One region of the Micromonospora sp. NPDC049230 genome, then DNA from elsewhere that is predicted to be linked to it. Evidence: riboswitches for the same ligand, from Rfam matches in the RefSeq annotation. Region 1 holds a riboswitch; each other region holds the start of a gene.
What was found. Region 1 has a riboswitch for cobalamin ahead of AB0A95_RS11325 (acyl-CoA thioesterase). Riboswitches for the same ligand answer to the same signal wherever they lie in the genome.

Region 1 (5,550 bases):
GGGGACGCTCCAGGTGCCGTCGGGCGCCATCGTCGGATGCAGGTGCTGGTAGCCGGACAGGTCGCGGCCGACCACGATCATGTGCAACGGCTTGTCGTGGACGACCGCGAAGCGGGTCGCCGGCTGCCGGTCGGTCCCGACGATGCGGAACCGGTAGTCGGCGCGTACACCTGGGGGTTGGGTCCGCTCCAGCGGTTGCAGCGTGTAGCCGCCGGCGCTGACCGTCGTCCCGGTCGCCAGCGCCGCGCCCGTCGCGTCGTCACCCCGATGCGTGTGCGGCCCGGTGCCCGCCGGGTGTTGGTGCCCGTCGGTCGCGGAGCCCTCCTGCCCCGCGGCGGGCGGACCCGCCGCGGACTGTCGGGCGTCGCGGTTCGCCCGGTTCTCGTCGCCGGTCCCGATGCGGGCCAGCCCGAACCCGGCCAGCAGGGCGATCACCAGCCCGCCGACGAGCAGCGCCAGGTGGGTGTTGCTCAACCGGGACCCGGGCGTCGCGGCGGCGAGGTCCGTGTCGGGCCGTGGCCCGGGGTCGACAGTCGGCTCGTCGTCCGTGCTGGTGAGGGCCCTCTCCACCGGACCGGTCGGCGTCGGCTCGACGGTGACGCCCGTGCGGGCCGTGACGACCGTGTCGCCCTTGCGCGCCGCCGGCACGGTGGCGGGCCCCCGCTTGTCACTCGCGGTACGCGCGACGACGCCGGTCGCCGCGCCGGCCTTGGCGGCCCCGCTGATCTTGCCGCCGCCGGCCTTTGCCCCGACGGTCTTGCCAGCGACGGTCTTGCCGCCGGTCTTGTCTCCGGCAGCCTTGCCGCCGACGGTCCTGCCGCCGACGGCCCTGCCAGCGCCGGCCCTGTTCGGGGAGCGGGCACCACCGCCGCGTCGACCTGTCGCCCGCGAGGTACGGCCCCGGCCGGCGGGTGTGCCGGCGGACGCCGATCGGCGACGCCAGACGACGTACCCGGCGACCGCCCCGACCGCCGCGACCACCGCCAAGCCGGTCCAGGCCAGTGCTCCGGGACCGTTCTCCTCGGTCGACCCGGTCGACCCGGTCGACGGGGCCGCCGCGGCCGGCGGGGTCGACGGATCGTCGGCGGTGGTCGGCACCGCCGACGCCTGCCCGGACGAGTTGTGCTGCTCGCTGGCGGCCACCAGCGCCGGGTCCGGCTGGGTCGACGGCGGCTCCCACCCCTTCGGCGCTGCCGTCACCCGCCCCTCGTAGCGGAAGGTCAGGGTGCCCCGCACGGTGTCGCCGTCCGAGGCGACCGACAGGTAGCTCACCGAGTACTGGCCCTTGGCGGGCAGGTGGGCGACGGCCACCACCGCGGGGAACCCCGTCGTGTACTCCCGTGGCTCGAACTGCCCGTTGACCAGGAAGTACTCCCGTACCGGCTTCTCCAGTGGCTTTGGCTCCCCCTGCGACCAGCCGTTGTCGACACGGGTGCCGCCGGGGGCGGTGATCGTGAAGAACGCGTTGGCGGCGGCCTTCTCGGTGAAGAGGAGCCGCACCTCCGTGAACGGCTCGCGCACTGTGGCGCCGCTCGCCGGTGTGGACTCGGCGAGGGTCCCGTGCGCCGCGGCGGGTTGGGCGGACGCGAGGAGGGCGACCGCCGAGGCGAGGAGGAACGCGAGGAGGCCCGAGACCACCCGCCCGCAAGTCTGGGGGAGACGACGCATCTGGATATCCTCACCCGCGCGAGACTTTTTTCAAGAGGTGACGATCTTCTTCCTCGGACGACGAAAGTTGACGACGAGGACGCGGGCCGCCGCGACACGATGCCCCGGGTGGACAGATTCCCTGGCCAGCTATGCTGCCGGCGGCGCTGGTTCGCCCCGCCGTGACCGGCTGGGCGTCGTAGGAGGGAACCCGGTGGAAATCCGGGGCTGCCCCGCAGCGGTGAGTGGGAACGACCGCCGTCATCAGCACTGGGCCAACGGCCCGGGAAGCGACGGCCAGTAGGGGACCGGCACCACCGGTCAGGCCCGCGAGTCCGAAGACCTGCCGGCGCCGCGTACACAACCGTGTGCGCTGCCGTCGGCCTCGCGGGTGGGCTGAGCGGGCGACGGGCCGTGCGTGTGGCGCGCGGCCAGGTCCTCGTCAGCGGGTGTCCGTGATCCGGCGGTGTGGGTTCCGAGGGACGGACTACCGCTGTGCACGACACCACCATCGCCGGCCGAGCGCCGTCGGCGTCGCACCTGACCCTGTCGCAGATCATGGACCAGCACCACACCAACCTGATGGGTACGGTGCACGGCGGCCGGATCCTCAACCTCATCGACTCCGTCGCCGGTGTGGTCGCCGCCCGGCACTCCGACGGGCCGGCGGTGACCGCCGCCATCGACGAGACGGCGTTCCTGCGCGCGGTGCGGGTCGGTGACGTCGTGCACGTCGACGCCCGGATCACCTGGGCCGGCCGCAGCTCGATGGAGGTGGCCGTCAAGGTGACCGCCGACCGGTGGGACCGGGCGGTGCCGCCCACCGACGTGGCCACCGCCCACCTGGTCATGGTCGCCATCGACGACGACGGCCAGCCTCGTAGCGTGCCGCCGCTGCTACCGGAGACCGACGGGGACCGGCGACGGTACCGGGAGGCGGAGATCCGCCGGAAGCACCGGCTGGCGCTGCGACGTGCGCTGCTCGACGGTGCCGAAGACGACTGACAGGTGCTCGGCCCGCCCGTGGGGGGCGCGGTCCGAGGAACCCGCCCCGCCGCCGATCCGGTCGGATAGCGTCCACGTGAAGCCTCGATCACGGAGAGTGTGGATGGTTATGCGCGCTGCGGTGCTGCGGGAGTTCGACGTTCCGCTGACGGTCGAGGAGATCGATCAACCCATCCCCGGGCGCGGGCAGGTGCTGGTGCGGATCGTCGCCAGCGGCGTCAACCCCCTCGACACGAAGATCCAGGCGGGAAAGGCCGCGCACGCGCGTGTCCAGCCTCCCGCGGTGCTCGGCCTGGACCTCGCCGGCGTCGTGGCGGCGGTCGGCGCGGAGGTGACCGGCTTCGCGCCCGGAGACGAGGTGTACGGGCTGTGCGGGGGCGTGGGCGACCTCCAGGGCTCACTCGCCGAGTACGCCGCCGTGGACGCCCGACTACTGGCCCGCAAGCCCCGCGCCCTGTCGATGCGGGAGGCCGCCGCGTTGCCACTGGCGGCGATCACCTCCTGGGAGGGGCTCGTCGACCGGGCCGGAGTCCGCGCCGGGCAGAAGGTGCTGGTACACGGCGGTGCCGGCGGTGTCGGATACGTGGGTGTGCAGCTGGCCCAGGCGCGCGGCGCCGAGGCGTACGCCACCGGCGGGCCGGCGAGCATGCGGGTGATCGAGAGCCTGGGCGCCGTGCCGATCGACTACACCACAAGCAACGTCGAGGAGTACGTGCAGAGGTACACCGGCGGCGAGGGGTTCGACATCATCGTCGACAACGTCGGTGGCCCGACGCTCGACGCGTCGTTCGCGGCGGTGCGCACCCATCACGGGCACGTGGTCAGCGCGCTGGGCTGGGGGTCGCACTCGCTCGCCCCGCTGTCGTTCCGGGGGGCCACCTACTCCGGCGTGTTCACCCTGTTGCCGATGCTGACCGGGCGGGGCCGCGAACACCACGGCGAGATTCTGCGCGAGATCGCGGCGCTGGCCGACGCCGGTGCCCTGCGCCCCCGACTGGATCCACGCACGTTCACGCTCGACACGGTCACGGACGCCCACCGCCTGGTCGCCGGCGGCACCGCCGAGGGCAAGGTCATCGTGGACGTCGCCGGTTGAGCCGAGCCCTTGGTGGACAGCGAAGCGGTCGGGGCTCGCTGCTCCGGGCTGCGTTCTGCGGCCCGACGCGGTCGGTGCTCAAGGGCCCATGCGGATCTCGGAGACCTTGTATGTTTCGCACCGACGATCATTCACGTGGTGAAGGGAAACAGTAGTCCACATGCGACTGAAGATTGCGGCTGGCATCCTCCTGGCACTGGCCTTCCTGGCCCCGGCGACATCCGCGGTGGCGCAAACCAGGTCGCCCGGGCTCACCGGAACATCCTGCCGAGCGATCGTGTACACGGACATTCGTGAGCTTGTCACAGTCGACCTCGACACCGCCTCGGACACCGAGGTGCGGGTGCTGGCGAACCAGATCATGGCTGCGGCGGTCAGGGACTCGTTGACCACGTTGCCCGGCAGGATCCAGGTGGGGCTGGACGGCTCTGCGGATGATCTGCGGGCGTTCCTCAAGACGGGCCTGCGGGTCGCCTGGACCACGGATCTGCGGATCGCGGCGAACCAGACGATGTCGAAGGGTGGGGAGAACGTGCGGGCGGCCGCGCAGGTGGCGCTCGACAACGGGACCATCGATGTCCTTCTGACCTACCTCAACCACGGCCTGTACATCGCACGTGCGCTCGACGCGGGGTCCCTCAAGCTGTTCACGGATATTCGCGCGCTTGTCACAGTCGACCTCGACACCGCCTCGGACACCGAGGTGCGGGTGCTGGCGAACCAGATCATGGCTGCGGCGGTCAGGGAGTCGTTGACCACGTTGCCGGGCAGGATCCAGGTGGGGCTGGACGGCTCTGCGGATGATCTGCGGGCGTTCCTCAAGACGGGCCTGCGGGTCGCCTGGACCACGGATCTGCGGATCGCGGCGAACCAGACGATGTCGAAGGGTGGGGAGAACGTGCGGGCGGCCGCGCAGGTGGCGCTCGACAACGGGACCATCGATGTCCTTCTGACCTACCTCAACCACGGCCTCTACGTCGCACGTGCGCTCGACTGCGTGTATCAGCCGGCGGCGTCGGCCTGACGTCTCGGAGGCCGTCGGGCGTCTTCGTCGGCCGTGGACGGCGGGCTCGGGTGGGCTGCACCATGCGGGGGCGGCCCACCCTCTCGGCCCACCCTGACAAACGGCCATACCCTGTTCAGGTGGGCGTGGAACAGTGGAGGTGGGCGGGGCAGGAGCGCTTCGCGGGCTTCTGCCTCACCTTTCTGCTGAATCGAGAACCGGCCGCAGTCGCGGCGTCGCTCGGCGCCGACTCCCTGACGCTGATGACGCTGGCCGAGGCGGAACGGGCCTACCCGATCAGCAGGCCCGGGGCGCTGCTTCGACTCGGCGCGTTCGACAACTGGGTTTTCTGCTTCGAGGATCGGGCTCCGATCGCGAACAGGACCCCGGCGATCCTGCGCCTGTCGAAGGACACGCGAATGCTGCAACTCAGCAGAAGCGGCGACGGGATGGTTGTCGTGCGTGACGTCGTCGACGGGCGGACAATGGAGATGTTCGAGCCCGGTGGGGCCGTCTACGTGGACGGACCGCTACGGCCACGGATCGCGGCCCTCCTGCCCGCGCACTCCAGGATCGTCGCGGCGCTTGCTGTTGTGGGCGACGAGGTCGGGGCCAACCTGGACCGCGCAACCCTGGATGGCCGGCTCGCCACCGCGCTGAGCCCGCTCAACGAGCCGGCCGGCCGACGCTGAAGATCCGGCTGACGTCGCCTCCACGGATGGAAAGTGCTGGCAGTGATCACCCGACTGTGGCTCGCGGAGAGCCTGTCGATCCGGGACGGCCTCTCCGACCACATTTT
Region 2 (5,550 bases), on a different contig from region 1:
GCACTGGGGGCGTCGAGGAAAGGGGTTGGCATGAGCTGGTTCAGTCGCCGGTCACGGGGTGCCGAGGCGACCCCGACGAAGCTGGACCGGGAGGCGACCCGGGACGATCTCGCCGCGCTGGAGGCGTTCGTCACGAGTCGACGCGGGGTGGAGTTCTACCTGGAGCCGGAGACCACCGCGACGGACACCACGGTGGTGGCGATCGCCCACGACGGCGAGTGGATCCGTCGCCGCACCGGCACGCCCCGCGCGGCCGGGTCCATCGCCCGCAAGCACAACGTGCCGCTGTACGAGGCGGGCCGCACCGGCTACCCGGAACGGATGCGGGTGTGGAACCGGGCCCACCCCGAACGTCACGCCCGCTGAGGCTTGACATCCGCGGATGATGACGGGGCCGCCCGGTGATCCCGACGTCGGGGCCGATCATGGAGGCTGATCGGTCGAGATGCTGGACTGGCTTCGCGCGACACCGGACAAGGCGTCGCGCTGACCGACGATCACCGTAGCGCGGTGTTCCACGCCTCGCGATGGGCGTCGAGATACTCGGCCGTAGCCTTCCAGTACGGGCCGTCTTCATGCCAGATTCGGGCCCACGGTTGGCGCTGTTGCCGGGCTCCCTCGCGTAGCAGGTCGTACATGGCTCTGGCCCGACGGCCCAGCATTCCCGCGAGTGCCGGTCGTGCGGCCGGTTCAAGGCCGTAGCCGTCGACGAATGCCCGCAGCCTGGCGGCGGACTCCGTGACGGGACGGTCTGCCCGCAAGCCGGCCATGCTCTGCGTGGCGTAGGCGATGTCCCACAACCGCGAACTCGGCGCGGCTGCATCCCAGTCGATCAGCACCCAGCCTCGGTCCGACCTGACCAGGTTCCACGGGGCCACGTCGTTGTGATAGATCATTTCCTCCCGATCGGGCGGAATCAGTCGGTTCCACACCGCGTCGGGCGGCGGCACGAACTCGGCCAGCGCTTCATGCAGGTCCGCCAGCATTCGACCAATCGAGATCAGCTCCGCTGGCGCGTACGTGCCGGTTTCCGCGCCCACCTCGCCAGACACGTACTCCAGCACCTGCCGACCCTGCCCATCGCGACCCAGCGGTCGAGGAGCGCCGGTGAATCCCACCGCCCACAGGTGCCCCAGCACCGCGTCGACCGAGTCGGTCCACGGCCCGACCGGACGACGAACTGTCTCGCCGATCCGCACCACCCCGGTCGTGACGTTCCCCGCCAACGGCTCCTCGTCACTGCTCACCTCAGGATCATGGCGCAGTTCGACACGGACGCCAATCGACGAGGAAACGTTGCGACTAGGTTGGCGACGGCATCCCTTGCTGGTCGGGTTCCGGAGGTGCGATTGATCGTTGAACGAGCGTCACGATGGACGGTAGGAGCAGGTCGTTGCCACCGATCGTGGCGGCAGCGTGCACGCTGTGCGGAGCGCCGTCGAGGTCGACGACCAGGGCACCAGCCTCTCGGGCGATCACGACACCCGCGACGGTGTCCCAGGGCTTGTTGGTGAGCATGATGAACGCGTCGATCTTGCCGTGAGCCAACCAGGCGAGGTCAATTGCGGCAGAACCGTGCATGCGGATCCGTTGGACGTGCCGGGTGAGCTGCTCGGTGATGGCAAGTCGCCCGGTGTTCTTCCGGCTGGCGTCGCCGCCGACCGCGTAGTCGCCGATGGCGACGACGGCGTCCTTGAGGTCGGTGACCCGGCTGGCGTGGATGCGGCGGTTGCTGGCGTAGGCACCGTCTCCCTTGGCGGCGTGGTAGCGGGTGCCGAGGAACGGCAGGTCGATGACGCCGAGGACGGCGTCTGCGCCGTGCAGGAGGCCGAGGGAGATCGCGCACAGGGGTGAGCCGTGGACGAAGTTGACGGTGCCATCGACGGGATCGAGTGCCCAGGTCAGTGTGCTGGTGTCGCCGCTGCTCCCGTACTCCTCGCCGAGGAAACCGATGTCGGGCGCCTTGGTTGCCAGATGTTCGCGGACCGCCCTCTCGATGGCGTAGTCCACCTCGGAAGCCATGTCGCGGTCACCCTTGAAGGTCAGCGCACCGGGCTGGAGCGTCCGCATCAGGTCGTGCGCCAGGTCGACGGCCTCCTGCGCGAGGGGGAGGAGGTGGGCGTAGTCGGTCATAGCTGGCGGCTGCGCTCCCAGAGTGAGGTGAACATCTCGTCGAATATCGGGTAGAGGCCGGAGGGACCCGCGCCGCGTTCGATGACCATTGTCGGACAGTCGACGCCCCGCATCCGCGGTAGGTAGTGCTGGACGACGCAGAGCTGGTCATCGATCAGAAGTAAGTTGGCGCGAATTGACTCGTCGTAGACGCCGATGGACAGGTGGTCTCGGGCACCTGCGGGGAGCCTGTCACGAATGCGGCGGGCCAGATTCTGGATGTTGAGTTCGGTGAGCGCGCTGAGGTGTCCGTCCGGATAGTCGTCCTCACGCTCCTGCCGCCTGATCGCCTCCCCGGCCGGATCGAGGAAAAGGCAACGGAGGCGGGTGCCGGCGGCGAGGAGCTTCAGAAGACGGTTGTCGGCGTACTGCTGACAGATGAGGTTGAGCGACAGGCCGGACGCCCGGATGTCCGTGGCATCCTCGAAGAGGACGTGCGGCGGCAACTCCGCCACGAAATCTGACCGGCTGGAATAGATCGCGGTGACATCGGCGCACTGGTCCCGCGCCGCCCTCGCGACCCGCAGGCCACTGACGTTTCGTTCGGTCGGGGTTCGGTCGCGTTCGCCGAGCAGGAGCGTCATGCGTGCGTGGCGGGGCATGGACAGGCCGGTGCAGATGCGGGTGAGGACGTCGATTGCTGCTGACCCGGCGGGCGCCGCTGGTGATCTCGCTGACCTGCGCCTGACTGAGCCCGGTGGCGATGCCGACGTTTGTCTGGCTGGCGCGGGTGGCTTTCTGGACGAGACGGAACACCTGAGCGATGTTCCGGGTGGCAAGGGCGTCGAGCGTGTCGGAGGAATCCCACAGCAGGTCGGGAACGGTGAACGCTCCAGTCGTTCGAACGCTCACGCGCGGCTCCCTTCCCACACCGGGGATGAGGGTCAGCATATCCAGCGATCTGATGACGGTGCCGGGACGACATCCGGAGGATGGATGGAAGTTATCCGCCGAGGGATCACGCGGTGTGATGGATGGCTGCGGTTGCGGTGAGCAGGGTCGTGGTGTGAGTCTTCGCTCCCGTCCGCACCTGCCGATGCGCCCCGCCTGGCTGTGCCGCACCTGCGCCGCCCCGTGGCCGTGCTCCCGCGCGCAACTCGATCTCGTCGCGGAGTTCTATGGCCACACGCTGGCGCTGGCCCTCTACCTGACGTCCTGCATGAACGAGGCGATCCACGACCTGTTCAGTCTTGGCGGTCGCCCCGACCTTGCCAAGATGCACGCCCGTTTCCTCGGCTGGCTGTCGTTGACCCGCCGGCCGCGCCGCTTCGAGCACGAGTAACCGAGGGCTGACCGCGCGGGTGCTGAATCGTCTACGACATCAGCTCCACAGGGAGTCGCGCAAGCACGTGGCTCCCTCCCACGCCGGCCAATCCGCCGATATTTGCGCAGGTCAATGTGGTTGAGGTGGCCGGGCTGCGCCGGGGTCCGCGTTGACCGGCGGCGCGGCGGTGTGGCAGCATTCGCGGCCTGACGGCAGTGAAGGAAGTCGGTGCGATTCCGACGCGGTCCCGCCACTGTCACCGGGGAGCGATCCCCCCTCGTGAGTCACGGCCGTGTGTCTGCGGTTGGAAGGCCGGGGGAGAGCGTCGATCCGGAAGCCAGGATACTTCGGCCGTCGGGACGTACCCCAGGGCGTGGACACCCGAGGAGGACCCGATGACGCACGGCGTCTCATTCATCGACGATTATCGTCGTATCGCGCTCCAGGTCGCTGGCTTCCGGCACTGCTGAGTCGATTGCCCGGCGCTGACCGGCCCCGGCGTCCGCGTCGGCGAGTCCGGCCGCGCCGTCGTACCGGCTGACGCCGCCCCCACCCGCTTCGTCCAGGTCGCCTCCGCAGCGGCCAGGGCGTCACTCTCCGGAGCCTGCCGTGCGCATCCTGCTGCTCTCCACCGCCGACACCGACCTGCTGGCCGCCCGCGCCAGCGGCGCCGACTACCGGCTCGCCAACCCCGCGCGGGTCACCGCCGACGAGGTGCCCGCCCTGCTCGACGGGGTCGCCCTGGTCGTCGTACGCCTGCTCGGCGGTCGACAGGCATGGCCGGACGGTCTCGCCGCGGTGCTCGGCACCGGGGTGCCGACGGTCGTGCTCGGCGGCGAGGCGCTGCCCGACGCGGAGCTGATGGCCATCTCCACGGTGCCGTCCGGGGTCGTCACCCAGGCGCTGGCGTACCTGGTCGAGGGCGGGCCGGACAACCTGGCGCACCTGGCCCGGTTCCTCTCCGACACGGTGCTGCTCACCGGCGAGGGGTTCGCCCCGCCCACACCCACCCCGGCGTACGGCGTGCACGGCGAGCACCCGACCGACCCGGACCGTCCCACAGTGGGGATCGTCTTCTACCGCGCGCACGCCCTCGCCGGCAACACCGACTTCGTCGACGTCCTCGCGGACGCGGTCCACAAGGCCGGCGGCAACCCGCTGCCGATCTTCTGCGGCTCGCTGCGCGGGTTGACCACGGGCGCCGGCCCGCTCGGGCTGTTCGCCCGCTGCGACGCGCTGCTTGTCACAGTGCTCGCCGCCGGCGGCGCGGTCGCCGCCGACGCCTCCGGAGGTGGCGACGAGGACGCCTGGGACGTCGGCGCCCTGGCCGCCCTGGACGTGCCGGTCATCCAGGCGCTCTGCCTGACCAGCACCCGGGCGCAGTGGGAGGCCAGCGACGCCGGGCTGTCCCCGTTGGACGCGGCGATGCAGGTGGCCATCCCCGAGTTCGACGGTCGGATCGTCACAGTGCCGTTCTCGTTCAAGCAGATCGACGCCGACGGCCTATCCGTCTACGCCGCCGACCCCGAGCGGGCCGCCCGGGTCGCCGGGATCGCGGTGCGCCACGCCCGGCTGCGCCACGTGCCCAACGCCGACAAGCGGGTCGCCGTGGTGCTCAGCTCGTACCCCACCAAGCACTCCCGGGTCGGCAACGCCGTCGGCCTGGACACCCCCGTCTCGGCGGTCCGGCTCTTCGCCGCGCTCGCCGACGCCGGCTACCACCTGGGCGACGCGCCACCGCCCGACGACGGCGACGCGCTGATCCACGCGCTGATCGCCGCCGGAGGCCACGACGTGGAGTGGCTCACCCCGGAGCAGCTGGCCGCCGCCGAGGCCCGGATACCGGGGCCGACCTACCGGCGGTGGTTCGACCAGATCCCGGCCGAGCTGCGCGAGCGGATGCGGGAACACTGGGGTGAGCCGCCCGGCGAGCTGTACACCGAGGCCGGCGACATCGTCCTCGCCGGGCTGCGCTTCGGCAACGTGGTGCTGCTGATCCAACCGCCGCGCGGCTTCGGGGAGAACCCGATCGCCATCTACCACGACCCGGACCTCCCGCCGAGTCACCACTACCTGGCCGCGTACCGCTGGCTGGCCGCACCCGTCGCGGACGG
Region 3 (5,550 bases), on a different contig from region 1:
ACTGCGAGCGGTCATGAACGAGGCCTTCGAAGCCGCCGGTAACGCGTTCCGCGACGACGCCGTCCGCCAGGACATCCGCGACGTCGGGCGGCTTCTGGGCGAGGCCATCCACCCGACTGTCACTCGCGTGGGCGGTGAGGTGCGAGACCTGTTCGAACGCCGCTAAGAAGGGCCGGCCGGACCAGCCGCACGTGCTGCGGGCCCTGATCGGTTGCGGGCTCTACGGCGCGCTCATCGATTGCTGGGGTGGGCTCTCGGAGCGCCGCTGCGTCAGGCGGCTGCGGCCATCACCGTTCTGGTAGCTGTTTCGAATCGCCCCCGAGGCCCCAATCGCGCCGAATTTGGCGTTATCGGCGTCCGTTGACGGCACGCTAACCCGGTGGCGGAGCATGGCCGCTTGGCCCTCACGGTCGGCGACGCTGAACTCGCGGCCCGGCTCCGGAGCGAGCCGGGCCAGGGCGTCCACGCCGTGCGCCGGCGCCGGATCCGGAACGTCCGTGCCGGCGGCCCGGGAGATCACCGCGAGCGCCACCTCGGTCCGCCGGATTAGCCACCGGCACCGCTGTTCGTCCAGGCCGGTGGCCTCCGCGTGGGCGGCCAGCGCCCAGTAGAGGGCGTAGTAGGCGGGCGTAGTGGCTCAGCGTGGAGACGCCGGGGACGAGGATGTCGACGCCCGCCATGACCGGTGCCTCCACGGCCAACGGGTATCGGCCGGCACGCGCCGTCAGCCCCGGCTCACCCCAGGCCGGGCCCTCCACGGCGATCGACGGTGCGATCACGGTCGGTGTCCCCTCGCTGACATCTCGCCAGTGTCGCCCGTCCGGACCGCGTATCCCATCCGCCGAGCGGCCAACCACTATGGATGCGGGACGGAGCGGCTGCCAGCGGCATCGCCGAGCTACACGCGGGGTGGCTGGCGCGGGAGCGCCGCCACAACCACTCGGTCACTCCGTCGTCCAACGATCGTGGTGGATCACCGATGACACCGGGCGTCGCTGGCGCCAGCCGTGCCGCTCCAGGTCCGGCGTCTGCTCCAGATGGGTGACCGGGCCGAGGCAGAGCCACGCCACCGGGCGGACGGTGGCCGGGATGCCGAGCAGGTCGCGCAGGAACGGCTCCCGGTAGAACGAGACCCAACCGACCCCGAGTTGCTCGGCGGTCGCGGCCAGCCACAGGTTCTGGATTGCCAGGCAGACCGAGTAGAGGCCGGCGTCGGCGATCGCGTGACGGCCGAGCACGGCCGGTCCACCCCGCTGCGGGTCGTACGTGGTCACGACCGACAACGTCGACTCGCGTACGCCATCGATCTTGATCCGGTTGAAGCGTTCCGCCGCCGCACCGTCGAGAGTGGCCGCGAAGGCGTCCCGTTCCCGCTGTACGTGCTTGTGGAACTCCTGCCGCAGCTCGGGATCGCGGACCAGGATGAAGTCCCAGGGCTGGGAGAGGCCGACGCTCGGCGCGGCGTGCGCCGCCGTGAGGACCCGGTTCAACGTCTCGTCGGGGATCGGCGCCCCGGTGAACTGGGCACGTACGTCCCGGCGCCGGTGGATGGTCTCGTAGAGTCCGGTGTACAAGGCAGGCTCCCGCTGCGCTCGTGCCCCTGGCGGGGGCGATGGCGCGAGGCCGGTCTTCGGACTCCCGGATCTACGCTGGTCACCCGCCTTCCCAACCCCGCAGGGTCAGTGGCTGCGCCTGGTACGCGTGGGTGGCAGCTCCCCGGTCACCGCGGCGGGCCCGTGCCGGACTCACACCGGCTTCCCGATTCTCCCCACTCGCGCAGGGCACCTCGCAACGTTCGTGCCACCGCACACCATAACGGTCCCGACGAACATGGGACGAACCTCGCCATGATTTCGGCATCTTGCGTGGCGGCGGCCCCGCAAGGTCAGCAACAGAACCTAGACCAACCGTCAAGCAACACCTGGGACGGATCCGTCAAGCATCAGGTGGGATTAGACAGTGACGATCCGATCAGCACCCCGGTAGCCGCAGAGCCCGGGCCGCGCCACCGTGGCCATCGGGGCGAGTGGGCTCTGGCCGACGCCGATGAGCACCGCCCCGGCACGCCCGTTCAGTCTCCGGCCGAGAACGAGGTCGCCGACGGCAGCCGTCGCTGGCCCGACGGCTAGGGAAAACGGCTCGCCGTCACCGAAGACGTCGACAGCCTGGGAGGTGTTGCCTTGCAGCCAAAGCACCTCCAGTGCGCCGTGCCTACCAGCGGGTGGCGTTACCGACATGGCGGCGATTCGGATGGCGATCTCGAGCACGTTCCGCGTAACAGCCGCACAGGCCTGCGGGCCGATGCGGCTGATCGGCGCGGCGTCAACCGGCACCGAGGCAGACGAACGCCGCCGCCGTGGCCCCGGCGGTGCCGTCGCCGGCGCTGGCGAAGGCCTGCTGGGCGTCGGCGAGAGCCTGGGCGGGGCGGATGCCGGCCCGCATCCGTCGGTGCAGGTCCAGCATGAGCCCGGTGGTGGGGTCGGCCGGCACCGGCAGCACGGTGGCGATCAGGCACCGTGCGCCCAGGGCGAGCAGCACGGCGGTGAAGCCCATGACCTCGTCGCCGGGACGCACCGCGGTCAGTCCCGAGTCGCAGGCGGAGAGCACCACGCAGCCGGGCGGCCGGGAGACCCGTTCCCACTCGTACGCGAACAGCGGGCCGTCGGCCAGCTCGAGGGTGGAGAACTGGGGGTTGTCGGCGCGGAAGGTGCCGTGGGCGGCGATGTGGACTAGGCCGGCCCCGTCCAGCGCCGCGGTCAACGCGTCGGCGGTGGCGTCCGCACCGGTGAGCAGGGTGGCCCCAGGCAGCACCTGCGCGAGTCGGCGTACCTCGACCCGGCCGGCCGGCAGGCGCGGCCCGCAGGCCAGGACCGAGGGCCCGGCCGATGGTTGCCGCCCGTCCGCACTGAGCCAGGCGGTGGCCGACGGGGCAACCGTCACGGGACGTCCGGCACAGGTCGGCAACCCCGACCACGGCACGGCGTGCAGGGCCCCGACCGGCACGATCACCAGGGGGCGGTCGCCGAGGTGCCGCCGCAACGGATCGAAGAGCTGGCGGTCCAGGGTGGCGGCGGCGTGCCCGGCCCCGGCCCGCGCGGTGGGCGTGTCGCCGGTGGTGACCAGCCGGCGCAGGGCGAACCGGTGCCACCGGACCAGGTGCACCGCCTCGGCGAGCGGGCCGAGGTCGTGCAGGCTGGCCCGGCCGTCGCGGACCAGCACCGCCCGGAGCCGGTCGCCGTGGGCGACCAGTTCGACCAGCACGCGGGAGCCGAGCCGCCCGGCGAGCATGCCCACGCCGGGCGGGGTCACCACGCCGCTTCCGCCGGGCACCCGGCGGGCCAGGTCCTGGATGCGCCGTTCCAGCCGGGCCTGCCGGCTGCGCAGTGCGTGGGCCGGCCGGCCAGCCAGCACGGTGTCCTCCAGCAGGCTACTGACGAGCCGGAGTTCGGTGAGCGCCGCGAACAGGTCCGGGTCGTCGGGGGGCAGCGCCGGCCGCATCCGCAGGGTGTTGGCCCGCCAGCGTTCGGTCCAGGCCAGGGTCCGGGCCGGGGAGCCGGCGCGGACCGCAATGTCGAGGCCCTCGGCGGCCAACTCCTGCCCGTACGTCCCGCTGTGCGCCCGTAACTCCGTGGCACCGAGCGACGTGCGGTGCCGGTCGAGGACGGCCAGCCCCCGGCGCAGGGCCCGGGCCGCACCGGAATCGTCCCCGGTGAGCCGGCGCGACCGGGCCAAGGCGTACCAACCCTGGGCGCGGCGGGGGGCGGTGCCGCGACGGCGGGCCTGGGCGGCCAGGTCGAGCAGGGCCACGGCCCGGTCGACACGACCCGAGGCGGCGGCCAGCAGGCCGGCTTCGATGCGGGTGGTCAGCGCCGGGCCCGGCCACCCGGTGGCGTCGAGCTGGCCGGCGGTCCGCACCATCGCGGCGAGCAGGGCCGCCGTCCGGGTGCCCCGGCGGAACTCCGCGCGCAGTTCGACGTGCCGGGCGAAGGCGGCCCAGGTGCGGCGGCCCTGACGCCGGAACCTGACCCGGGCCTGGGCGGCAGCCGCAGTCGCGGTGTCCAGGTCGTCGGCGAGCAGCGCGGCCCGGGCCTGGGCGAGCAGCGCCTCGGCGAGGTCCGAGGCCATTCCTCTGCGGTGCAGCTCCCGTACCGCGGCGGCGGCGACCTCGACCGCCTCGTAGAGCAGCGGTACCGACAGCAGCAGCTCGAACCGGTCTAGCAGCAGCGCCGGACGGGGGACGGCGAGCCGCCGGTACTCCTCGTCGACCTCGGCGAAGCAGCGTAGCGCCACGGCGATCTCGCCCCGTTGCCCGGCGGCGATGCCACTGTTCCAGCGGGCGTCTGCCGCAGCGAGGTCGAGTCCGAGCCGGCGGAAGACCGCCGCCGCCCGGGAGAGGTCGTCGTCGGTGCCGCCGGGGGAGCCCCGATGTGCGTTGAGTAGTCCACGGTTGTTGCGGGCGCGGGCCTCCAGTAGTGGGTCGCCTTCGCGTTGGGCGATGTCGATGGCGATGCCGTAGTCGCGCACCGCCTCGGCATAGCGGCCGCGGTAGTGCAGCACCACCCCCCGCTGCATCCGGGCTCGGCCGGCGTCGGCACCGGTGAGCTGCGGCAGCGCGGCGGTCACGGCCCGCAGCGCCGCAGCGGTACGACCGGCGTTGGCCAGCACGTACCCGAGGCTCATCCGGGCCAGCGCCTGGGTACGGGGTGTGCCGGCGGCCCGTACCGCCCGGCGTAGGTGGCGCAGTGCGCCGGTCAGGTCGTTGAGCTCACGCAGGGCCAGGCCGATGGCCCGCTCGGCGGTGGAGCGCTCGTCGTCGTCGGCGGTCTGGCCGGCGAGAACCTGGTTGGCGATCGTGATCGCCTCGGGTGGGTATCGCTGGACGGCGTCGAGTGCCGCCTGGGCCGCCGGGGCACCGGAACCGGTGCTGTCGGGCATGCCCAAGAGAGTCCACGACGGACAGCCGCGAGTCAATGTCGAGAATCCGTCGCGGGAATGTCGTCAATGGGTGTCCTGCTCGATTGCTTAATTGACAACCGGCGATGGTTCGGAATAATTGGCGATCGGGGAATTCGCCGCGCCCATCATCGGTGGGCGCGCTTCTTTCACGAGCATGGAGGTTCCGTGCCGCCGTCCGACCACCCTACCGTGCCGGCTCTGGCCGGCCGGCTGTCCCGACGGCGAGTCCTGGCGCTGTCCGCGCTGGCTGTGGCGGCACCGTTCGGCGTCGTAGCGCCCCCCGGCAGGGCGGTCGCTGGCGATGCGGACGCCAATGCCTACCAGAAGGTTTTCGAAGCGGCGTTGGCAGCCGACCAGAACGTGCGCCGGTACACCGCGCCGGGGCGGGAGATCCTCTACCGGCCCCGGCAACTGCTCGCCGCCGACGTCGACGTCAAACGGGTGACCACCTGGTTGCGCACCCACGATTATCGGGTGACCGTCGGAGCCGGCTTCGCCGGTGTCACCCGGCTGCTGTTCGATCGGGAGACCGACATCCCCGGCGTGGTGGGGAAACTGCGCGACCCCCGGCAGTGGTCAGGCCAACCGGTGCCG

Region 2: it holds a riboswitch for cobalamin, as region 1 does, so the genes downstream of both, cobN (cobaltochelatase subunit CobN) here and AB0A95_RS11325 (acyl-CoA thioesterase) in region 1, are expected to answer to the same signal.
Region 3: it holds a riboswitch for cobalamin, as region 1 does, so the genes downstream of both, bluB (5,6-dimethylbenzimidazole synthase) here and AB0A95_RS11325 (acyl-CoA thioesterase) in region 1, are expected to answer to the same signal.

What each region holds. Positions count from the first base shown of each region.
Region 1 covers NZ_JBEZCZ010000009.1:145,057-150,606, forward strand. The annotation lists gene AB0A95_RS11320 (copper resistance protein CopC) at 1-1,668, opposite strand, end outside; cobalamin riboswitch at 1,799-2,013, shown strand; gene AB0A95_RS11325 (acyl-CoA thioesterase) at 2,206-2,652, shown strand; gene AB0A95_RS11330 (zinc-dependent alcohol dehydrogenase family protein) at 2,756-3,748, shown strand; gene AB0A95_RS11335 (ALF repeat-containing protein) at 3,909-4,772, shown strand; gene AB0A95_RS11340 (hypothetical protein) at 4,892-5,443, shown strand.
Region 2 covers NZ_JBEZCZ010000008.1:144,911-150,460, reverse strand. The annotation lists gene AB0A95_RS10325 (hypothetical protein) at 31-366, shown strand; gene AB0A95_RS10320 (phosphotransferase) at 498-1,199, opposite strand; gene AB0A95_RS10315 (inositol monophosphatase family protein) at 1,303-2,133, opposite strand; gene AB0A95_RS10310 (DUF5919 domain-containing protein) at 2,130-2,756, opposite strand; gene AB0A95_RS10305 (hypothetical protein) at 3,179-3,454, shown strand; cobalamin riboswitch at 3,655-3,784, shown strand; gene cobN (cobaltochelatase subunit CobN) at 4,046-5,550, shown strand, end outside.
Region 3 covers NZ_JBEZCZ010000020.1:2,080-7,629, reverse strand. The annotation lists gene AB0A95_RS18230 (hypothetical protein) at 1-166, shown strand, start outside; gene AB0A95_RS18225 (hypothetical protein) at 221-532, opposite strand; gene bluB (5,6-dimethylbenzimidazole synthase) at 945-1,574, opposite strand; cobalamin riboswitch at 1,604-1,804, opposite strand; gene AB0A95_RS18215 (hypothetical protein) at 1,953-2,333, opposite strand; gene AB0A95_RS18210 (CHAT domain-containing protein) at 2,323-4,935, opposite strand; gene AB0A95_RS18205 (S8/S53 family peptidase) at 5,122-5,550, shown strand, end outside.